Regions from separate parts of the Streptomyces sp. NPDC002018 genome, predicted to be linked through region 2. Evidence: riboswitches for the same ligand, from Rfam matches in the RefSeq annotation. Region 2 holds a riboswitch; each other region holds the start of a gene.
The links. Region 2 has a riboswitch for cobalamin ahead of cobN (cobaltochelatase subunit CobN). Riboswitches for the same ligand answer to the same signal wherever they lie in the genome.
Positions count from the first base shown of each region.

Region 1 (7,777 bases), on a different contig from region 2:
ACTCAGCCCGTCCGGCGATTGAGCCCACCCGGTGGCCGCGGCCCTCTCTCAGGAGAGGCCGCCCCCGGACCTCAGGAGAAGCGGCCCTGGACCTCAGGAGAAGCGGCCCCGGACCGTCCGGGCCGCGGCGACGAGATTCTCCAGGGACGTACGGACCTCGGCCCAGCCCCGCGTCTTCAGCCCGCAGTCGGGATTGACCCACAGCCGCCGCGCCGGGATCGCCTCCAGTGCCGTGCCCAGCAGGACGGTCATCTCCTCGGCCGAGGGCACCCGCGGTGAGTGGATGTCGTACACCCCCGGGCCGGCCTCACGCGGATAGCGCGCCGCCGCCAGCTCGTCGGCGACCCGCATATGGGAGCGGGCGGCTTCCAGGCTGATCACATCGGCGTCCAGGTCGTCGATGGCCCGGAGGATGTCACCGAACTCCGCGTAGCACATGTGTGTATGGATCTGGGTGTCGGGACGGACACCGGCCGTGGTGAGCCGGAACGCCTCGGTCGCCCACTCCAGATAGGCCGGCCGGTCCGCCGCGCGCAGCGGCAGGGTCTCCCGCAGCGCCGGTTCGTCGACCTGGATGACGGCGGTGCCCGCGGCCTCCAGATCCGCGACCTCGTCGCGCAGCGCGAGCGCCACCTGCCGGGCGGTCTCGCCCAGCGGCTGGTCGTCACGGACGAACGACCAGGCCAGCATGGTGACCGGGCCGGTCAGCATGCCCTTGACCGGACGGTTCGTCAGCGACTGCGCGTACGCCGTGGTGGCGACGGTCATCGGGGCGGGCCGCGAGATGTCCCCGGCCAGGATCGGCGGGCGGACATAGCGGGTGCCGTACGACTGGACCCAGCCGTGCCGGGTGGCGAGATACCCGGTCAGCCGCTCGGCGAAGTACTGCACCATGTCGTTGCGTTCGGGCTCGCCGTGCACCAGGACGTCGAGACCCGCCTTCTCCTGGAAGGAGACGACCTCGCGGATCTCGGCCTCGATGCGCTCGTCGTATCCGGCCTCGTCCAGCCGCCCCGCCCGCAGTGCGGCGCGCGCCGTACGCAACTCGTCGGTCTGCGGGAACGATCCGATGGTGGTCGTGGGCAGCGGCGGCAGTCCGAGCCGTGTCTGCTGGGCCACGGTGCGCTCGGCGTACGGCTGGTCCCGGCGGACGTCCGCGTCCGTCACCGCCACCGAGCGGGCCCGTACCGCGGGATCGCGGGTGATCGCGGAGGAGGCGCGGGAGGCCAGATCGGCGCGGTTCGCGGCGAGCCGGGCCGCGACGGTGTCGGTGCCCCGCCCCAGGCCCCGGGCGAGGGTGACGACCTCGTCGGTCTTCTGGCGTGCGAAGGCCAGCCACCGGGTGAGCTGGGGATCGAGATCCCGCTCGGCGGCGCTGTCCAGCGGGACATGGAGCAGCGAGCAGGATGTCGACACATCGACCCGGTCGGCCAGGCCGAGCAGGGTGGCGAGGGTGGTCAGCGAGGCCGCGAGGTCGTTGATCCACACATTGCGGCCGTCCACCACCCCGGCGACCAGCCGTTTGCCGGGCAGTCCGCCGACCGCCGCGAGATCCGTGAGATTGACGGACGCGGGGCCGGTGAAGTCCAGCGCGAGCCCGTCGACGGGTGCCCTCACCAGCACGGGGAGGGCCTCGCCGAGGCGGTCGAAGTACGACGCCACCAGGAGCTGGGGCCGGTCGGTGAGCGCGCCGAGGTCCCGGTAGGCGCGGGCGAGCGCGTTCAGTTCGGCGCGCGTACGGTCCTGGACCAGCGCGGGCTCGTCGAGCTGCACCCAGGCGGCACCGGCCGCGCGCAGATCGGCCAGGACCTCCGCGTACACCGGCAGCAGCCGGTCGAGCAGGGTGAGCGGCTCGAAGTCGGCCGCCACACCCGGCGCGGGCTTGGCGAGCAGCAGATAGGTGACGGGGCCGACGAGCACCGGCCGGGCGGTGTGGCCGAGTGCGAGGGCCTCACGCAGCTCGGCGACCTGCTTGGCCGAGTCCGCGGTGAAAACGGTGTCGGGGCCCAACTCGGGCACGAGGTAGTGGTAGTTGGTGTCGAACCACTTGGTCATCTCCAGGGGCGCGACATCCTGGGCACCGCGCGCCATGGCGAAGTAGCCGTCGAGCGGGTCCGCCTCGACGGCGGCCCGGTGTCTGGCCGGGATCGCGCCGACCATGACACTCGTGTCGAGCACATGGTCGTAGTACGAGAAGTCGCCCGTGGGCACTTCGTCGAGACCGGAGTCGGCCAGCCGGCGCCAGGTGTCGCGGCGCAGTCCGGCGGCGGTCTCCCGCAGCGCGTCCGCGGTGACCCGGCCCTTCCAGTACCCCTCGACGGCCTTCTTCAGTTCCCGGTCGGCGCCCTGGCGCGGATGGCCGAGGACGGTGGACCCCGGCCTCGGCCGTGCCGCCGATGCCGGCGCGGATGCCGATGTCGATGTCGATGCCGACGCCGGATGTGACCGGGATGCCGCGGCTGCGGACGTGGATGTCACGGGACTCTCCTTCGCGAGTCGTGCGGGAACGATCCCGGCGGAACCCGAGGGAGACGAGGAAACGGAGATGGGGGCGGTGCCGCGCTCCACACGGCCATGTGTCACGCCCGCCCGCCCGTATCCGCCGACCCGCCCACGAGGTCACCGAGATCTCCGTGTGCGGTGCTCGCACACGGGCAGTGGCAGGTCTTCGGACTCATGGGCACGCCTCGTGGCCGTAGCCGTTGGCCGTACGGATGACGTACGGACCGGTACGAGGCTCCTACTGGCCGTCGCTTCCCGGACGGAGTGCGTCCAGTGCGTATGACGGCGGTCGTTCCCACTCACCGCTGCGGGGCAGTCCCGGATTTCCACCGGGTTCCCTCTTGCGACGCGTCTGCCTGGCGGGCAGGGCGAACCGACTGCGTGTCCAGCCTAGAGGCTCGGGTGAGGAGGCGGCCAGCCCGGTCCACGGAACGGACCCGACGGATTCCGGCGTGGCGGATACTGGGCGGCATGGTCCACGACGACGAACCGGTACTGCTCGGCCGGGCGGGCCGCGCCGCGCACATCACGCTCAACCGCCCCCGCGCCCTCAACGCCCTCACCCACCCCATGGTGCGGCGGATCTCGGAGGCCCTCGCGGAGTGGGAGGACGACGCGAGCGTCACCGCGGTGATCATCTCGGGCGCCGGCGAGCGCGGGTTGTGCGCCGGGGGCGACATCCGCGCGATCCACGAGGACGGGCGCTCCGGAGGCTCCGCCTCGCCCGCCTTCTGGCGCGACGAGTACCGGCTCAACGCCCGTATCGCCCGCTACCCCAAGCCCTATGTCGCGCTGATGGACGGCATCGTGATGGGCGGCGGAGTCGGTGTCTCCGCACACGGCAGCCATCGGATCGTCACCGAACGGTCGGTGGTCGCGATGCCGGAGACCGGGATCGGCCTGGTCCCCGATGTGGGCGGCACCTTCCTGCTCTCCCGCGCGCCGGGTGAGCTGGGCACGCATCTCGCCCTCACCGGAAGGGCGGTGGGCCCGGCGGACGCCCTGCTCTGCGGGCTCGCGGACCGCTTCGTCCCCTCGGAGCGGCTGGCCGGTCTGCGGAACGCGCTGGCCGGACCCGGGGTGCGCGAGGCGGCGGACGTCGGCGGGACGGTACAGGGGTACGCGACGACCGCGCCCGAGGGCCAACTCGCCGCGGACCGCGAGTGGATCGACGTCTGCTACGCGGCGGACACGGTGGAGGAGATCGTCGAGCGGCTGCTCGGCAGCGGCGGGCCCGCCGCGAAGGAGGCCGCCGAGACGATCCTGACCCGTTCGCCCACCGCGCTCAAGGCGACCCTGGAAGCGATGCGCCGGGCCCGTCGGCTGCCGACGCTGGAGCAGGTGCTCGACCAGGAGTACCGCGCCTCGTGCGCCGCGCTGACCGGCCACGATCTGCTGGAGGGCATCCGCGCGCAGGTCATCGACAAGGACCGCAGGCCACGGTGGTCACCGAGGGAACTGGCCGGGGTCTCCGAGGCCGATGTGGCACGGTTCTTCGCCCCGCCGCCCGGCGGCGACCTCGGACTCGGCCCCGCGCTCGGGGACGGGGCCGGGGACGGGAAGGGGGCCGGGGCCGGAGCCGGAAGCAAACCCGGCGACGGAACTCCGTAGAGAACGGACCTTTGCAGAGAACGGGCCCCGCGAGGGGAGGCCCGCGCGCCGGAGCGGCGGCGGGTCCCGGGTCAGCGGCGGAGGTGGTGGCGCTTGCGCCAGGCGACCACCGCCGCGACCAGACCGGAGAGCACGATGAAGCCCATGGCGATCAGGAACACCGGTGAGGTCGGCGAGGCGGCCCGGCTCCCCGCGACCACATAGGCCGCGTTGTTGGGGATCGAACCGATCAGCGTCGCCAGCAGGAACGGCGCCCATCGCATACGGGAGACGGCCGCGCAGTAGTTGCTCGGGCCGAACGGCACTCCGGGGAAGAGCCGGATCGCCAGCATCGACCGGAAGCCGTGGGCGCTGAGCTGACGGTCCGCCGCCGTCAGCCAGCGGCCCCGCAGCAGCGGACGCAGGGCCTCCTGGCCGAGGAAGCGGCCGAGCCCGAAGGAGAGCGCGGCGCTCAGCACCGTCCCCGCCAGCGCGGCGGCCAGCCCGATCGTGGAGCCGAGGAGCGCCCCGGCCGCGATGTTGAGCAGCGGACGCGGTACGAACGCCGTCACGCACAGCCCGTACGCCACGACGAACAGCACCACGGCGACGCCTCCGCCGACCTGGGGCGGCCAGCCGTCGGCCAGCAGCTTCTGCGGCTCGTACAGCAGCACCACGACGGCCGCAGCGGCCAGCAGGGCCACGAGCACGGAGAACCGCGCCCAGGGCGAGAGAAGGGCCCGGTAACAACGGAGCGCGAGGCTTGGCGAGGACCGGGAGACGGGTGCGAGCACCCGGCGAGCCTAACCGACGAAGATGGCCGGGTGCCGGGCGCGGGATGGCGGGCACGCCCCGCGCGGCACAACAGGGCGAGCGCCCCGGCGGCGAAGTCGCAGGTCCGCGCGGGAATGGGCGGAGGGCCCGCGCGGGAACGGGCAATTCCGCACGGGAGGCGGATCCGCCCCTTCCGCGGGGAGGGTGGATCCGCGCCCGATGTCCGAGGGGCGCCGTAGGGTGCCCGTATGACGACGTCCGCGGTCACGCAGAAGCCGCCCGTGCCGGACAGCGCGCTGGCCGACACCGTGCTGGAGCGGCTCACCGCCGTGTATCCCACGGCGGCCGATCCGGTGCGCGCCGGGAAGTCCTTCGCGTACATGAAGGGGATCGCGCCGTTCCTGGGCATCGCCACCCCGGAGCGCCGCGCGCTGTCCCGTTCGGTCCTCGCGGGCACCGCGCGCCCCGACGAGACGGACTGCGCGGCGATCGCCCTGCGCTGCTGGGAGCTGCCCGAGCGGGAGTACCAGTACTTCGCGGTCGACTATCTGCGCCGGTACAGCGGGCGCTGCTCGTCCGGGTTCCTGCCCGTCGTACGCCATCTCGTCACCACCGTCCCCTGGTGGGACACCGTCGATCCGCTCGCCGCGCATGTCGCGGGCCCGCTGGTCACCGCCGACCGCGCCCTGACGGACGACATGGACCGGTGGATCGACGACGAGGACCTCTGGGTCGCGCGTACCGCCCTGCTGCACCAGCTCGCCTACAAGGGCGGCACCGACGCCGCGCGCCTCTTCGACCACTGCCTGCGCCGCGCCGGCCACCCCGGCTTCTTCATCCGCAAGGCCATCGGCTGGGCTCTGCGGGAGTACGCGAAGACCGATCCCGCGGCCGTACGGGAGTTTGTCGAGGGGGCGCGGGACCGGCTCTCCCCGCTCTCCGTGCGCGAGGCCCTGAAGCACTTCTGACGCGGGCTCACCGGCCGGCCCGGCACGCGTGGGCACACATGGGCACCGGTGGGCGGCCGTCGGCACACGGGGAAAACCATTCGACGCGGCGGCGGCCATGAACGAGGATCGACGGCATGTTCCGGTACGCCTTCCTCGCAGCGTCGTCCGCGGTCGCGGACGCGCCGAAGGCTGCCGTGTTCCCCGACACGTGCGTGGCGGCACCGGCCGCCGGAACCGCGGCGGCGACGGCTGCCGCGGCGGCGGCAGTCGCCGCGGCGCCTCTCGGCGGCGCCCGAAGCTGACCCTTCCCGGATCGTCCGGCGGACCCCGCAGGGGGAGGGTCGGCAAGGCCCGGGGGTCCCTCTCACGCTTCGAGTTCCTGGAAGGAAGCATGCCCAAGACGGCATACGTGCGCACCAAGCCGCATCTGAACATCGGCACCATGGGCCATGTCGACCACGGCAAGACCACCCTGACCGCCGCCATCACCAAGGTCCTCAGCGACCGCGGGTCCGGCACCTACGTACCGTTCGACCGGATCGACCGGGCCCCGGAGGAGGCCGCCCGCGGGATCACCATCAACATCTCGCACGTCGAGTACGAGACGGACACCCGGCACTACGCCCATGTGGACATGCCGGGCCACGCCGACTACATCAAGAACATGGTGACCGGCGCCGCCCAGCTCGACGGGGCGATCCTCGTCGTCTCCGCGCTCGACGGGATCATGCCGCAGACCGCCGAGCATGTCCTGCTCGCCCGTCAGGTCGGTGTCAACCACATCGTCGTCGCCCTCAACAAGGCCGACGCGGGCGACGACGAACTGACCGACCTGGTCGAGCTGGAGGTGCGCGAACTGCTCACCGCCCACGGCTACGGCGGCGACGCGGCGCCCGTCGTGCGGGTGTCGGGGCTGCGCGCCCTGGAGGGGGACCCGCGCTGGACGGCGGCCGTGGAGGCGCTGCTCGACGCCGTCGACACCTATGTGCCGATGCCCGTCAGATACACGGACGCGCCGTTCCTGCTCCCGGTGGAGAACGTCCTCACCATCACCGGGCGCGGCACGGTCGTCACCGGCGCCGTCGAGCGCGGCACGGTGCGGGTGGGCGACCGGGTGGAGGTGCTGGGCGCCGAGGTGGAGACGGTGGTCACCGGTCTGGAGACCTTCGGCAAGCCGATGGAGTCCGCCGAGGCCGGGGACAATGTCGCGCTGCTGCTGCGCGGGCTGCCCCGGGACGCGGTGCGCCGCGGCCATGTGGTGGCGGCGCCGGGCAGTCTCATGCCGAGCCGACGCTTCACCGCACAGGTGTATGTGCTCTCCGCACGCGAGGGTGGCCGCACGACTCCGGTCGGCAGTGGGTACCGGCCACAGTTCTACATCCGTACGGCGGATGTGGTCGGTGACATCGACCTGGGCGGGACGGCCGTCGCACGGCCCGGGGACACGGTCAGCCTGACCGTGGAGCTGGGCCGTGACGTACCGCTGGAGCCGGGGCTGGGCTTCGCGATCCGCGAGGGCGGACGCACGGTCGGCGCCGGTACGGTCACGTCACTGCTCTGACGGGCCCGAGGAACCCGACGGGCCTCCGGGCCCGGGGGTCCCGGGCCCGTGGGTCCCGCGTCCATGGGTTCCGGGCCCGTGTGCTCCGAGCCCGTGGGTCCCGAGCGCGTGGGTCCCTGGTCCATGTGCTCCAGGGCCATGTACTCCGGGGCCATGTGCTCCAGGTCCATGGGTCCCGTGTCCGTCTCCCCGCTCCGGGGAGGCGGGCGCGGGACCGTATGCGCGCACAGCGCACAATGGGACGGTGAACGAGTCGATCCCCGTCATCCGTGCCGTGGACCGCGGCACCGCGAAGCTGCTGCCCGATGTGGACCGGGAGCGGGCCTGGCTGCTGACGGTCGACGGGGCACCGCAGTCGTATGTCGATCTGGACGACCCGACGCATCTGGAGTTCGAGTAC
Region 1 covers NZ_JBIASO010000008.1:302,655-310,431, forward strand. The annotation lists gene ACFYYH_RS16190 (MFS transporter) at 1-22, shown strand, start outside; gene metE (5-methyltetrahydropteroyltriglutamate--homocysteine S-methyltransferase) at 94-2,478, opposite strand; cobalamin riboswitch at 2,642-2,895, opposite strand; gene ACFYYH_RS16200 (enoyl-CoA hydratase/isomerase family protein) at 2,974-4,113, shown strand; gene ACFYYH_RS16205 (TVP38/TMEM64 family protein) at 4,185-4,886, opposite strand; gene ACFYYH_RS16210 (DNA alkylation repair protein) at 5,115-5,834, shown strand; gene tuf (elongation factor Tu) at 6,208-7,377, shown strand; gene ACFYYH_RS16220 (spermidine synthase) at 7,622-7,777, shown strand, end outside.
Region 1: another riboswitch for cobalamin. It lies ahead of metE (5-methyltetrahydropteroyltriglutamate--homocysteine S-methyltransferase); the one in region 2 lies ahead of cobN (cobaltochelatase subunit CobN).

Region 2 (7,777 bases):
TGGGGAGGGTGATGGTCACCGGGTCGGGGAACTCGGCCGTCAGCAGGGCGGTGTACGCGGCCTTCGTCGCCGCCGTCGCGCACGCACCGGTCGTCCAGCCGTGCCGCAGCCCCGTGTGCTTGAGCTGGGCGCGGCGCCCGCCCGTCGTCGTGCCCTCGGTCATATGGTCCTCTTGTCCCGTCGTCCTCTTGTCCCCGTGGTCCTCTTGTCCCGTCCCGTCCTTCGTCCCCTTCAGCCGTGGAGAGACCGCTGCCGATGAGTGAACCGCCGCATGTACTGATCCTTGGCGGGACCACCGAGTCGCGCCGTCTCGCCGAGAGCCTGTGCGGCGACGGGAGCGCGGGCGGCGCGAACCGTTCCGACGGCGCGTACGGTCCCGGGGGTACCGAGCGGCCCGGCGGCGCGTCCGGTACTGGCGGTGCCGAGGGACCCGGCGGTGCTTCCGGTACCGGCGGTTCCGAGGGACCCGGCGGTTCCGGCCGTTCCGGCCGTTCCGGGTTCCGTGTCACCACTTCCCTCGCCGGACGTGTCACCCGGCCCGTACCGCCCCCCGGCGGGATACGGATCGGCGGGTTCGGCGGCCCCGAAGGGCTGGCGCGCTGGCTGCGCGAGCACCGCGTGGACGCGCTCATCGACGCCACCCATCCCTTCGCCGCAACGATCAGCCGGAACGCGGCGCTCGCCGCCGCCGTGGCCCATGTTCCCCTGCTGGCGGTGCGCCGCCCCTCGTGGGTGCCGGTCGCGGGCGACGACTGGCGTACGGTCGGTTCCCTGGAGGAGGCCGCCGAGACGCTGGCCACGCTCCCGGGGCCGCCGCGCAGGGTCTTCCTCACCACCGGACGGACGGGCCTCGCCGCCTTCGCCCGCCTCGACGGACCGTGGTTCCTCGTCCGGTCCGTGGACGCGCCGGAACCGCCGTACCCCGCCCGGATGGAGACCGTCCTCGACCGAGGTCCCTTCACGCTCGACGGGGAGCGCGCGCTCCTGCGCCGCCATCGCGTCGACACCGTCGTGACCAAGGACAGCGGTGGCGCCGCCACCGCGCCCAAACTGGCCGCGGCCCGCGAGGCCGGCCTGCCCGTCGTCGTCGTCCGCCGTCCGCCGACCCCCGAGGGGGTGGCCGTGGCGGCCACCGTGGCGGAGGCGGTCGCCTGGCTGCGTCAGCTCTCCGGACTCGGACCCGGCCCCGAGGCGCTCGGCTCCGCCGTGTCCGGGCCTGCCGCATCCGGACCCGCCGTGTCCGGCCCTGGTGCGGTGACGTCCGGGCCCGGCGCCGACCGCGCCTCCGGGTAGCGGCGCGGGGTCCAGACGATCTCCTCGCCGAGGCCGGTGCCGTCGGCGCGCCGTACCGTCACCGTCTGCGAGGAACCCACCAGCAGGATCGTCCGCATGTCCACCCACGCCGGATCGAGATCCGCGAGACGCACGATCCGTACGTTCTCCTCCGCCCCGCCCACATCGCGGGCGACGACGACGGGGGTGTCCGGGGCCCGGTGTTCCAGCAGCAGTTCGCGGGCCTTGCCGACCTGCCACGTACGGCTGCGTGAGCCCGGGTTGTAGAGCGCGAGCACCAGGTCCGCCGCCGCTGCCGCGTGCAGGCGTTCCGCGATGACCTCCCACGGCTTGAGCCGGTCCGAGAGCGAGACCACGGCGTAGTCGTGGCCCAGCGGGGCGCCCACGCGCGCGGCGGCGGCGTTGGCGGCGGTCACACCCGGGAGCACACGCACGGGCACGTCCCTGTACGGATCGGCCGACGCCGCCTCCAGTACGGCCGTGGCCATCGCGAAGACCCCCGGATCGCCGCCGGACACCACGGCCACGCGCCGGCCGCGCCGCGCCAGATCGAGGGCGAACTCCGCGCGCTCCGACTCCACCTTGTTGTCGGAGCCGTGCCGTCGCTGGCCGGGACGGACCGGAACACGGTCCAGATAGGTGGTGTACCCGACGAGATCGTCGGCCGAGGCGAGTGCGCCGCGCGTCTCGGGCGTCAGCCACAACGGCCCCGCCGGTCCCGTCCCCACGACCACCACATCACCGGTCTCCCGGGGGGCGGGCCGGGCGTCGACCCGGCTCGGCAGGACCGCCACCGAGAAGTACGGGACGGAGTCCGGGTCGATGCCCTCCAGCGCGCCGGTGCGCTCGCCGCTCATGGTGGCGCGCTCGACGTACCGCGCGTCAGCGAGCCGCCCGGCCCGCTCGACCGCGCGCCGTACGGCCGGGAAGGTACGGCCGAGCTTCATCACCACGGCCGAGTCCGCAGAGGCCAGCCGGGCCGTCAGTTCCTCCTCGGGCAGCGTGCCGGGCAGGATCGTCAGGACCTCCTCGCCCTCGACGAGCGGGGTGCCGAGCCGGGCCGCGGCGGCGCTCACCGAGGTGACCCCCGGAATGACCTCCGTCGGATAGCGGTCGGCCAGCCGCTTGTGCATATGCATGTACGAGCCGTAGAAGAGCGGATCGCCCTCGGCGATGACGGCGACCGTGCGGCCGGCGTCGAGATGGGCGGCGAGCCGGGCGGCCGACTCGGCGTAGAAGTCCTCCATCGCGCCCTGGTAGCCGCCGGGGTGGTCGGTGGTCCCGGTGGTGACCGGGTAGACCAGCGCTTCCTCTATGTGGTCGGGGCGCAGATGTCCGGCGGCGATGGAACGGGCTATGGACCGGCCGTGGCGCGCGCTGTGGTACGCGATCACCTCGGCCTCCGCGATGACCTGGACGGCGCGCACGGTCATGAGGGACGGATCGCCGGGGCCGAGGCCGACCCCGTACAGCCGGCCGGTGCCGCCGCTCTCGCGACCGGTACGGCTCTGACTCCCCGTACCGGGGCCGCTCGTGGGGGCATGGCCGGGGGCTGTGTTCGCGTTCACTCTTCCTCGCTCGCGATCGCGTTGACGGCCGCCGCCGCGAGGGCGCTGCCCCCGCGCCGTCCGCGTACGACCAGGTGTTCGAGCCCGGCGGGGTGTCCGGCGAGCGCGTCCTTGGACTCGGCCGCGCCGATGAAACCGACCGGCACACCGATGACGGCGGCCGGGCGGGGAGCGCCCGCCTCGATCATCTCCAGCAGCCGGAAGAGCGCGGTCGGTGCGTTCCCGACGGCGACCACCGCGCCCTCCATCCGGTCGCGCCACAGCTCCAGGGCGGCGGCGCTGCGCGTGGTCCCCAACTCGGCGGCGAGGGCGGGGACGGACGGGTCGGACAGGGTGCAGACCACCTCGTTGGCCGCCGGCAGCCGCTTGCGGGTGACTCCGCTGGCGACCATCGCGACATCGCAGAGGATCGGCGCGCCCGCGCGCAGGGCCTCACGGGCACGGGCCACGACACCGGGGGTGAACGCGAGATCGCGCACCAGGTCGACCATGCCGCAGGCGTGGATCATCCGGACCGCGACCTGGGAGACATCGGCGGGCAGCCCGGCGAGGTCCGCCTCGGCGCGGATCGTGGCGAAGGACTGGCGGTATATCGCCGCGCCGTCCTTCTCGTAGTCGAACACCGTGGGCTCGTTGGGCACTGTGGTCTCGCTCATCTCGTCACTGTGGTTGTGCGTGCCGCCGCCACCGCGTCGGCGAGTCGGGGTCCGGTCGCGAGCGCGAGCGTGGTCGCGGTCGTGGTTGTGGTCGTAGTCATGGTCGGGACAACTGTCGTGGTTGCCGTTGCCGTTGCCGTTGCCGTCGCGGGCGCGGTTACCGTTGCCGTCGCCGGCGCGGTCGTGGTCACTGGCGCGGTTACGGTCACGGTCGTGCCGCCCCGTACGGAGACGCGGTAGGCGTTGTCGCCCGTCGCGACCACATCCACCCAGGCGCCCTGCGGATGGCCGCAGCGGCGTTCGCAGCCCGACCAGTAGACCGGGAGCGCGTCGCCCCCCGCCCCCGGCCTGCCCGGTGCCGGACGCAGCGCCTCGGCCGCGTCCGCCCGTACGTCCGCGAGCGCCTTCGCGCAGCCGGGCCGGCCGGTGCAGGCGCCGACCCCGTGCCAGGGGGAGGCGGGATCGGTGACCAGCCCGGCGGTACGGAAACGTTCCAGCAGGTCGTCGGCCGTGGCCGGGTCCAGCCCCGGCACGATGACACCCCGCCAGGGGGTGACGCGCAGGGCGGCGGCCGGACCGGGAGCGACACGCGCCGAGGTCAGCAGTCGCCACTGTGCCGCGCTCAGCCGTCCCAGCGGCGCGTGGACGGAGACGGCCACGGTGCCGTCGGGGGAGCGGATGAGCCCGGGAAGCGGGGGCCTCCCGTCGTGACCGGGGCCCTCCGTCACATACGCCGTCACATACGCCGTGGCGTTCGCGGGCTTCGCGGGCTTCGCGGGCTTCGCGGGCTTCGCGGGCTCCGTGGCTACGGCGGGTTCCGCGACGATGCCCGCTCGGCTCAGCCGTGCCGCCACCGCCGCGTCCAGTTCGAGTGCGTGGCCGGGCGGCAGCTCCCGCACCCGCCAGGCGCCCGAGCCGCTCGCCTCCGCCACCGTGAGAAACGTCTCCGCGGCCAGGAGGGCGGCCCTCGGCGCATCGGCGGCCTTCACCCGCAACCCCGACCGATTGGCTCCGGTATGTACGGTCGCCGTGCCGTCGGGTCGTGCGAGCAACGTCACATCGGCGCCCAGGGCCGCCATGTCCCCACGGCCGTCGTCCAGCGCGAACAGGAAGCGGCCGGAGAGACCCGTCGCCGCGTCGCTCGCGCACAGGAGTCCGTCCAGTTCCCGGGCCCACAACTGCGGCTGTCCGGCGCCGAGTCCGCCGTGCCGGGCGCCTCCGCCGAATCCGTCGAGGCCCGACAGGGGGGACGCGACGATGTTCCGTACCCGTTCATGCCGTTCGGAGGGCAGCAGACCGGCTTCGTGGAGCAGTCCGGCGAGTTCGGTGCCGCAGCCCGCGCCCGCGCCCCTGCCCCTGCCCGGACTCGTACCCGTACCCGTACCCAGCCCCCGGAGCTGGACATTGCCCCGGGAGGTGATGTCGACATGTCCGTCGCCCAGGCGCTCCGCCGCGTCCGCCAGCGTCTCCGCCTGACGGTACGTCAGCAACCCGCCGGGCAGCCGCAGTCGGGCCAGCCACCCGTCGTCCGCGCCGTGCAGCCGCAGAGCGCCGGGGCAGGCGTCACCACCCTCCCGTACGGGAACCCGCACGGAACCGGGAGCGGAAGCCCGCACGGAGCCCGGGACGGGAACCCGCACGGAACCGGAAGCGGATGCCCGCACCGGATCCGGGACGGAGGCCCGCGAGGGAGCTTCGTCCCGGTTGGCGGGTGTTGGCGAGGTGGGCGGCATGGCGGCGAGCATACCCACGTACCCCCGCGCCCCATCCTGGGCGGCCGGGCGCTCTCCCCGCCCGTGACCTGCTGCACCTACTATGCAGACGGCGGGTCCGGTGCCCGTCAACGCCAGCGACGGCGTCAGGGGAGGAAGCCCGGTGAGAATCCGGCGCGGTCCCGCCACTGTGAGCCCGGCAGCAGCCGGGTGAGCCAGGAACTCCCGCCGTCCTCCCTACCGCCCGGGGCGCGGACCCCGAGGAAGGCAGACGCCGCATGATCCTGCTCCTGTCGACGTCCGACACCGATCTGCTCAGCGCCCGTGCGGCGGGCGGTCCGGTCCCGTACCGGTACGCCAACCCCGCGCGGCTCGTGCTCGACGAACTGCCCGCGCTACTGGAGGGCGTCGACCTCGTCGTCGTACGGCTCCTCGGCGGACTGCGCGCCTGGCAGGACGGGATCGACCTCCTCCTTGGGGAAGGCGCTACCGACGGCCGTTCCGCCGCCCGCCGCGACACCGCCGACACCGACGACCGCGACAGCGCCGCCGACACCGCCGCCGACCGGCCGCCCGTCACGAACCGGCCGCCCGTCGTGGTCCTCACCGGCGAGCAGGCCCCGGACGCCCAGTTGATGGAGGCCTCCACCGTCCCCATCGGTATCGCCGCCGAGGCCCACGCGTATCTCGCCCACGGCGGTCCCGCCAACCTGGAGCAGCTCGCCCGCTTCCTCTCCGACACCGTCCTGCTGACCGGTCACGGCTTCGAGCCGCCCGCTGCGTCGCCCACCTGGGGCCGGGCCGAGCGCCCCGCCGTCGCGGGCCGCGCGGATGCCGGCCGGCCGCTGGTCGCGGTGCTCTACTACCGCGCGCACCATCTCAGCGGCAACACCGCCTTCGTGGACGCCCTGTGCGATGCCATCGAGGAGGCCGACGGGCGCGCCCTCCCCCTCTACGTGTCCTCGCTGCGCGCCCCGGAGCCGGAGCTGCTGGAGGAGCTGAGCGGCGTCGATGTCATCATCACCACCGTGCTCGCCGCCGGCGGCACCCGGCCCGCCGAGGCGTCGGCGGGCGGCGACGACGAGGCGTGGGACGCGGGAGCCCTGGCCGCGCTCGACGTACCGATACTCCAGGCCCTCTGCCTCACCAGCAGCCGGGCCACCTGGGAGTCGAGCGACGAGGGACTGTCGCCGCTGGACGCCGCCTCGCAGGTGGCGGTGCCGGAGTTCGACGGGCGGCTCATCACCGTCCCGTTCTCGTTCAAGGAGCTGGACCCCGAGGGCCTGCCGGTGTACGTGGCCGACCCCGAGCGGGCCGCGCGGGTGGCCGGTATCGCCGTACGGCACGGCCGGCTGCGCCACCGCCCGAACGCGGAGAAGCGCGTCGCGCTGGTGCTGTCCGCGTACCCGACCAAGCACTCCCGTATCGGCAACGCGGTCGGCCTCGACACCCCCGCCAGCGCCGTGGCCCTGCTGCGTGAACTGCGCGACCAGGGCTATGACTTCGGCGGCACGAGCGGCACGAGCGGCATAGGCAGCGCAGGCGGCACGACCGGCACAGGCAATGCAGGCAGTGCAGGCAGTGCGGGCAGTGCGGGCAGTGCGGGCAATGCAGGCGGCGCAGCCGGTGCGGCCGGCGCAGGCGGCACCGGTACGGAGGACGAGCCGGTCCCCGGTCTGGAGTCGGGCGACGGCGACGAGCTGATCTACGCGCTCATCGAGGCCGGCGGCCATGACCAGGAGTGGCTCACCGAGGAGCAGCTCGCCCGGAACCCGGTCCGTATCCCGGCCGCCGACTACCGGCGGTGGTACGAGAAGCTCCCCGCCGCGCTCCGGGAGTCCGTGGAGGAGCACTGGGGGCCGCCGCCCGGCGCGATGTTCGTGGACCGCAGCCGGGTCGCCTCGGGCGGCGACCCGGACGGCGACATCGTGCTCGCCGCCCTCCGGCGCGGCAATCTGCTGATCCTCATCCAGCCGCCGCGCGGCTTCGGCGAGAACCCCATCGCGATCTACCACGACCCCGATCTGCCGCCGTCGCACCACTATCTGGCCGCGTACCGCTGGATCCAGGCCGACCGCGAGGACGGCGGCTTCGGCGCCGACGCCATGATCCACCTCGGCAAGCACGGCAATCTGGAGTGGCTGCCCGGCAAGAACGCGGGGCTCTCGGCCGCCTGCGCGCCCGATGCCGCGCTGGGCGATCTGCCGCTGATCTATCCGTTCCTGGTCAATGACCCGGGCGAGGGCACACAGGCCAAGCGCCGCGTACACGCCACGCTCGTGGACCATCTCGTGCCGCCGATGGCGCGCGCCGAGTCGTACGGCGACATCGCGCGCCTGGAGCAGTTGCTCGACGAGTACGCGGCGATCTCCTCGATGGACCCGGCGAAGCTGCCCGCGATCCGCGCGCAGATCTGGACGCTGATCCAGGCCGCCAAGCTCGATCACGACCTCGGTCTCGACGACCGGCCGGACGACGACGGGTTCGACGACTTCCTGCTCCATGTCGACGGCTGGCTGTGCGAGGTCAAGGACGCGCAGATCCGCGA
Region 2 covers NZ_JBIASO010000006.1:362,439-370,215, reverse strand. The annotation lists gene ACFYYH_RS12980 (cobalt-precorrin-5B (C(1))-methyltransferase) at 1-163, opposite strand, end outside; partial or broken gene ACFYYH_RS12975 (cobalt-precorrin-6A reductase) at 256-1,173, shown strand; gene ACFYYH_RS12970 (precorrin-2 C(20)-methyltransferase) at 1,161-2,765, opposite strand; gene ACFYYH_RS12965 (precorrin-8X methylmutase) at 2,858-3,484, opposite strand; gene ACFYYH_RS12960 (cobalamin biosynthesis protein CobG) at 3,514-5,262, opposite strand; cobalamin riboswitch at 5,326-5,474, shown strand; gene cobN (cobaltochelatase subunit CobN) at 5,508-7,777, shown strand, end outside.

Region 3 (7,777 bases), on a different contig from region 2:
CGGGGACGAGGGTGCCGTGGCCGACCCGCTCCAGTCTCCGTACGACGGTGTCCGCGGGGTGCGGGACGCCCTCCAGAACGGGTCCGACGACCGCGTGGACGCCCCGGTTCCCGATCCCGTAGACACCGGGGCGCAGGGCGGCGAGACAGCGGGTCAGGGTGATCTGTCCCGCCGCCGTGGCGTGCACGGTGAGCCGGGGGTCGCCGGGCAGGGGCCGCCCCGGTGACGCCTTGAGCGCGGCATCGCCGGCGAGCCGGCCGGCCGCGACCGCGGCCGCACCGACTCCGATCACTGTGGAGACGGCCGCTGCCGTCGCTGTGGCGGGACGCACGGTCCCAGTGTCGTCACCCCCGGCCGCCCCGGCCACCGGGCGCGGTCCGTCGGGGTACGCGAGCGGCGGGGAACGGGCCGCCGCCGGATCAGCGGCCGGGCTGGCCGTAGCCCCTCAGCTTCTCCCCCGCCTCGCGGAGCTGGTCCTCGGAGAGCAGCGAGGGGGTGCGGCCCGGCACCGAGGAGGCGGTGAGCCAGAGGCGGCACATCCACTCGAGCTGGGCCGTGCGGTCGTAGGCCTGGGCGAGGGTGGCGCCGTAGGTCACCGTGCCGTGGTTCCGGAGCAGACAGCCGGTCCGGTCCCGCAGGGCGGCGAGCATGCCCGCCGCCAGTTCGTCCGTCCCGTACAGCGCGTACGGAGCGACCCGGACGGGTCCGCCGAAGGCCGCCGCCATGTAGTGGATCAGGGGCAGTTCGGGGACGAGCGTGGAGACGGCGGTGGCATGCACGGCGTGGGTGTGGACCACGGCCCGCGCCGGTGTGCTCCGGTAAACGGAGAGATGCAGCGGCAGCTCACTCGTGGGGGTGAATTCACCGAGGACCTGCCGGCCGTCCGGATTCACCCCGACGGCGTCCCCGGGACCGAGCTGTTCATAGGGAATTCCACTCGGCGTGACCAGGATGAGTCCGCCGACCCGTACCGAGACGTTGCCCGAGGTGCCGACGACCAGCCCCTCGGCGGCCGTCCTGCGGGCCGTGTGCACCAAGTCCTGCCAGGCCCCCGCTATCGCGTCCCGGCTCTGCTGATCGGTCATACGGCGATCCTGCCAGGAGTGTCCCGGCGTGTCGTACACCGTTCTCCCGATCATCCGAACAGATCCACGCCGACGTCAGCGGGAGACACCGCGAAGCCCTGCGCAGTTCATCTTCCGTTCACCCTGACTCCCTACGTTCACCGAGGCCCCCTACGTCGAACGATTGCCTGGGTAAATGGAACACATCACACTGCTGCTTGCGATCGTGATCGTGACGGCGCTCGTGTTCGATTTCACGAACGGTTTCCATGACACCGCCAACGCGATGGCGACGACCATCTCGACCGGCGCCCTGAAGCCCAAGACCGCGGTGGCCATGTCCGCCGTTCTGAATCTGGTCGGCGCGTTCCTCTCCGTGGAGGTCGCCAGAACGATCTCCGGCGGGCTCATCAACGAGAACGGCATCCGGACAGAAGTGATCTTCGCGGCGCTCGTCGGCGCCATCCTCTGGAATCTCTTCACCTGGCTGCTCGGCCTGCCGTCCAGTTCCTCCCACGCCCTCTTCGGCGGACTGATCGGCGCCACCCTGATGTCCGTCGGCGCCTCCGGGGTCAACGGCGGTGTCGTCATCACCAAGGTGCTCATCCCGGCGCTCGCCGCTCCGGTCGTCGCGGGTCTCGCGGCGCTGCTGGCCACCCGGCTGACGTACCGCATCGGCCGCGGTACGGACGACAGGGCCACCGCCAAGGGCTATCGCGCGGGGCAGATCGCCTCCGCCGGTCTGGTCTCCCTCGCCCATGGCACCAACGACGCGCAGAAGACCATGGGCGTCATCACGCTCGCGCTGGTCACCGGCGGGGTGCTCGCGCCCGGCTCCAACCCCCCGATGTGGGTCATCGTCTCCGCGGGCACGGCGATCGCGCTCGGTACGTATCTCGGCGGCTGGCGCATCATCCGCACCATGGGCACCGGCCTCACCGATCTCAGGCCGCAGCAGGGCTTCGCCGCCCAGACCAGCGCCGCGACCGTCATCCTGGCCTCCTCCCACCTGGGCTTCTCGCTCTCCACCACCCAGTCCTGCTCCGGGGCCGTGATGGGCGCCGGCCTCGGCCGCAAGGGCGGTGTGGTCCGCTGGTCCACCGCCACCCGGATGTTCATCGCCTGGGGGCTGACCCTGCCCGCCGCGGGTCTGGTCGCCGCCTGCGCGGAGTTCCTGACCGGCCAGGGCAGTTGGGGCGTCGCGGTCGTCGCCGCGCTGCTGGTGGCGTTCTCCGGCGCGATCTGGCTCGCCTCGCGCCGCCGCCCGGTCGACCACACCAATGTCACCGAGAACGAGGCCGGGGAGCCCGCCGACGCCGTGGCCAACGGCGTCGCGGCCGTCGCCCCGCCCCCCACGGCCGGTGCCGCGCAGGACCTCTCGGCCACCATCCCGTCCCCTCCGGGCGGCGCCGGTGAGCCGGCCCGCACCGCCTCGGTCTGAACCGTCCCGGTCCGAACCATCTCGATCCGAACCCTCTCGGTCCGAACCATCGCGGTCCGAACCGCCTCGGTCTAAGGAAAGAACGTATGAAGATCGACTGGGCAGCACTCGGCTCCGTCTTCGGGGTCAGCCTCGTGGCGACCGTCGCCCTCGTGGGCCTGTTCACCCTGGGCATCGTGGGTCTCGCCAGGCGCGAGTCCGCCGTCGCGCAGGGCGGCGGTACGGGCACGGCGGCGCTGGCGCGCACGGGTGCGTACGCCTGCTTCGCCCTCTGCGCGGCGGCCGTGGCGTACGGGATCTATCTGATCGTCGCCTGACCCCCGCCCCTGTCCCGCCCGTCCCGCCCGTCCCGCCCGTCCCGCTTCGCCTCGCCTCGCCCCGCATCGCCCCGGCCCTTACGGGGCGATGTGGGGCTTCGCACACTGTCCCGCCGCAGGTCAGGGATGGGTTGACGGGTGTTCACGGGGCGTGGTGGACTGCCGGGGCCATTACGGCGGCAGAAGAGGAAGCCGGTGCGAATCCGGCGCGGTCCCGCCACTGTCACTGGGAACTGTCCCAGGAGCCAGGAACTCTCGCCGCCGCATCACGTCGAGCCGGGGCGCGGACCCTGAGTGAGGACATTTCGCCATGCCTGGCAGCGGTTCGGCCGCCGTGCGCGGCGGCGGTGCGACCGCCGAGCGGGTCTTCGCGTACGGCGCGGCCCTGGGGCTCCTGGGCGACCGGCTGTTCGGCGATCCGCGCCGGGGGCATCCGGTGGCCGCGTTCGGCCGGGCGGCGGGGGCCGTCGAACGGGCGCTGTGGCACGACCACCGAGGCTGGGGCACGCTGCACACGCTGGTGTGCGCCGGAGGCGCCGCCGGTCTCGCGGTCCTCGCGGCCCGGGGTGCACGGGGAGCACGGGGAGTACGGGGTGTACGGGGTGTACGGGGTGGAGGAGGCATCCCGGAGAGCCGTGCCGCCTCCGTCACGCTGACCGCCCTGGCCACCTGGTCCGTCGTCGGCGGCACCTCCCTGGGCCGGGAGGCGCGCGCGATCGGCGCCGCGCTCACCGCCGGGGACCTCGCGCTGGCCAGGGAGCGGCTGCCACGGCTGTGCGGGCGTGACCCGCAGGCACTGGACGGACAGCAACTCGCGCGCGCCGTCGTGGAGTCCGTCGCCGAGAACACCTCGGACGCCGTCGTGGGCGCGCTGGTGTGGGGGGCGATCGCGGGCGTGCCCGGACTGGTGGGATTCCGCGCGGTGAACACGCTGGACGCGATGGTGGGTCACCGGTCCGCCCGGTACCGCAGGTTCGGCTGGGCGTCGGCCCGGCTCGACGATCTGGCAGGCTGGCCGGGCGCCCGGCTGACCGCCGCCCTGGCCGCCGTCGCCGGTGACGATCCGCGCGGGGCCCTGCGGGCGGTGCGGCAGGACGCGCGCAGGCATCCGAGCCCCAACGCGGGCCCGGTGGAGGCGTCGTTCGCGGGCGCGCTGGGCGTACGGCTCGGCGGGACACTCGCGTACGGCGGACGGGTGGAGCACCGGCCCGTACTGAACGGTGAGGGGCGGCCCGTGACGACGGCCGACATCGAGCGGGCCGTGCGGCTGTCGCGCCGGGTGGGCGGATACGCCCTCGCGGTCTGTGCCGCCGGCCGGTTCGCGTACGGCGCGCTGCGCCGCCGTGCGGCGGACACGGGAAGGGGACTGGGATGAGCCGGGGCGGGCGCGGCGGGGGTCTGCTGGTGGCCGGGACCACCTCGGACGCGGGCAAGAGCGTCGTCACGGCGGGGATCTGCCGGTGGCTCGTACGCCGGGGGGTGAAGGTCGCCCCGTTCAAGGGGCAGAACATGTCGCTGAACTCGTTCGTGACGCGCGAGGGCGCGGAGATCGGACGGGCGCAGGCGATGCAGGCGCAGGCGGCCCGGGTGGAGCCGACGGCGCTGATGAATCCCGTGCTGCTGAAGCCCGGTGGCGACCGCAGCAGCCAAGTGGTGCTGATGGGGCGGCCGGTGGGCGAGCTGAGCGCCCGGGGTTTCTTCGGCAGCCCGGGAGGCGGGACCTCCGGACTCTCCGGACAGCCCGGCGTGCCCGGAAAGCCCGGCGTGTCAGGGGAGTTGGCGGGGGCCGGCGAGCGGGCGGGGGCCAACGCGGTCGCGGGGGCCGGCGCGACGGTCTCGGAGAGCGTGCTGCGCGGGGGGCGGGAGGCCCTGCTCGGCCCCGTCCTGGAGTGCCTGGAGGAACTGCGCTCCACCTATGACGCGGTGATCTGCGAGGGCGCGGGCAGCCCGGCCGAGATCAATCTGCGCCGTACCGACATCGTGAACATGGGCGTCGCGCGGGCCGCGCGTCTGCCCGTGGTGGTGGTCGGGGACATCGACCGGGGCGGGGTCTTCGCCTCGTTCTTCGGTACGACCGCGCTGCTGAGCCCCGAGGACCAGGCCCTGGTCGCGGGGTATCTCGTGAACAAGTTCCGGGGCGATGTGTCCCTGCTGGAGCCCGGTCTGGAGATGCTCCGGGGACTGACAGGACGGGCGACGCTGGGGGTGCTGCCCTGGCGGCACGGCCTCGGCATCGACGAGGAGGACGGACTGCGTATCTCGCTGCGCGGCACCGTGCGCGAGTCCCTGGTGGCTCCCCCGCACGGCGAGGAGGTGCTGCGGGTCGCGGTCTGCGCCGTACCCCTGATGTCCAACTTCACCGATGTGGACGCGCTCGCGGCCGAACCGGGCGTGGTCGTACGGTTCGTGGACCGCCCCGAGGAGCTGGCCGACGCCGATCTCGTGGTGGTGCCCGGCACCCGTGGCACCGTGAAGGCGCTGGCGTGGCTGCGGGAGCGCGGGCTCGCCGACGCCCTGGCGCGGCGGGCCGCCGAGGGGCGTCCCGTCCTGGGGATCTGCGGCGGCTACCAGATCCTCGGTGAGCACATCGACGACGAGGTGGAGTCACGGGCGGGCGCCGTGGCCGGACTGGGGCTGCTGCCCGTACGGGTGCGGTTCGCCCGCGAGAAGACCCTGGCCAGACCGTCCGGGACGGCCCTCGGCGCGCCCGTGGAGGGGTACGAGATCCATCACGGCGTCGCGGAGGTGCGGGGCGGGGACGCCTTTGTCTCCGACGCCGGCGGACGGGCGCTGGACGGCTGCCGGGTGGGCGCCGTCCAGGGCACGCACTGGCACGGGGCGCTGGAGAGCGACACGTTCCGGCGGCGCTTTCTGACGGAGGTGGCGCGGACGGCCGGCCGGCGTTTCGTCCCCGCGCCCGACACGAGCTTCGGCGCGCTGCGCGAGGAACAGCTCGACCTTCTCGGTGATCTCGTCGAGGAGCACGCGGACACGGACGCCCTGCTGCGGCTGATCGAGGAGGGGGCGCCGGCCGGGCTGCCCTTCATCCCCCCGGGGGCCCCATGACCACCACCGCCGTACTCGAAGGAGCGATCAGCATATGAGCATCCCCTATCCGTTCACCGCCATCGTGGGGATGGACGATCTGCGGCTGGGCCTGCTGCTCAACGCGGTCAGTCCGGCGGTCGGCGGAGTCCTCGTGCGCGGGGAGAAGGGCACGGCGAAGTCCACAGCCGTACGGGCCCTGGCCGCCCTGCTGCCCGAGCTGGCGGTGGTCGCCGGGTGCCGGTTCGGCTGTGATCCCGCCGCGCCCGATCCGCACTGCCCGGACGGACCGCACGAGACCGGGCCGGGGGTCTCCAGGCCCCCGCGCATGGTCGAACTGCCCGTCGGCGCCTCCGAGGACCGGCTCGTCGGGGCCCTGGACATCGAACGGGCGCTGTCGGAGGGCGTGAAGGCCTTCGAACCCGGGCTGCTCGCGGACGCCCACCGGGGGGTGCTCTATGTCGACGAGGTCAATCTCCTCCATGACCATCTGGTCGATCTGCTGCTGGACGCCGCCGCCATGGGCGCCTCGTACGTGGAGCGCGAAGGCGTCTCCGTACGGCATGCCGCGCGCTTTCTGCTCGTCGGCACGATGAACCCCGAAGAGGGCGAGCTGCGCCCGCAGTTGCTCGACCGCTTCGGGCTCACCGTGGAGGTCGCGGCCTCGCGGGAGCCGGAGCTGCGGGTGGAGGTCGTACGGCGGCGGCTCGCGTACGACGACGATCCGGCCGGCTTCGCCGCGCGCTGGGCCGGCGAGGAGACCGCGCTGCGGGAGCGGATCGTCGCGGCGCGCGCGCTGCTGCCCGGGGTGCGGCTCGGGGACACCGCGCTGCTCCAGATCGCCGCGACCTGCGCCGCCTTCGAGGTGGACGGGATGCGCGCGGACATCGTGATGGCGCGGACCGCGACGGCGCTGGCCGCGTGGGCGGGGCGTACGGCGGTACGCCCCGAGGACGTGCGGCAGGCCGCGCTGCTCGCGCTGCCGCACCGGCGGCGCCGCAATCCGTTCGACGCGCCTGGGCTGGACGAGGACAGGCTCGACGACACGCTGGAGCGGTTCAAGGGCGAGGACGGCCACGGGGACGGCCACGGGGGTGACGGCGGGGACGACGACCCGGACGGCGGCGGTCCCGGCGGCCCGGACGGACCCGGTGGTGGCATCCCGCCGCAGGGCGGCCCCGAGGCGACGGGGACACCGCCGGAGTCGGGCGCGAGGCGGCACGACGCGCCCGCGGAGCCGGAACCGCCGGCCGGGCCCGAGCCCGGGACGGAGCCCGACGGCCGGCCGCGGGACCCGGCCGCCGATGCCGGAGCGGGTGCCGGAGCGGGCGCGGGTGCCGGTGCCGGTGAGCAGTCCGCCGTACGGGCCGCCGAGCCGTTCCGTACGAAGACACTGAGCGTCCCCGGGCTGGGCGAGGGCGCCGCCGGACGCCGTTCCCGGGCCCGTACCGACCACGGCAGGACGACCGGATCGCGCAGGCCCCGGGGCACGCTGACCAAGCTGCATCTCGCGGCGACCGTCCAGGCCGCGGCCCCGCACCAGCGGGCGCGCGGGCGCGGCGGCCCCGGACTGGTGGTCCGCAGGGACGATCTGCGGCAGGCGACCCGGGAGGGGCGCGAGGGCAATCTCGTGCTGTTCGTGGTCGACGCGTCCGGGTCGATGGCGGCCAGACGGCGGATGAGCGCGGTGAAGGGCGCGGTGCTCTCGCTGCTGCTGGACGCGTACCAGCGGCGCGACAAGGTCGGTCTGGTCACCTTCCGGGGCAGGGCGGCCGAGGTGGCCCTGCCGCCGACCTCGTCGGTGGACGCGGCGGCGGCGCGGCTGGAGTCGCTGCCGACGGGCGGGCGCACCCCGCTCGCCGCCGGGCTGCTCAAGGCCCATGACGTGCTACGGGTGGAGCGGATACGCG
Region 3 covers NZ_JBIASO010000009.1:345,505-353,281, reverse strand. The annotation lists gene ACFYYH_RS17980 (alpha/beta hydrolase) at 1-331, opposite strand, end outside; gene ACFYYH_RS17975 (class II aldolase/adducin family protein) at 420-1,085, opposite strand; gene ACFYYH_RS17970 (anion permease) at 1,261-2,505, shown strand; gene ACFYYH_RS17965 (hypothetical protein) at 2,592-2,822, shown strand; cobalamin riboswitch at 2,961-3,100, shown strand; gene ACFYYH_RS17960 (cobalamin biosynthesis protein) at 3,133-4,197, shown strand; gene ACFYYH_RS17955 (cobyric acid synthase) at 4,194-5,888, shown strand; gene ACFYYH_RS17950 (putative cobaltochelatase) at 5,923-7,777, shown strand, end outside.
Region 3: another riboswitch for cobalamin. It lies ahead of ACFYYH_RS17960 (cobalamin biosynthesis protein); the one in region 2 lies ahead of cobN (cobaltochelatase subunit CobN).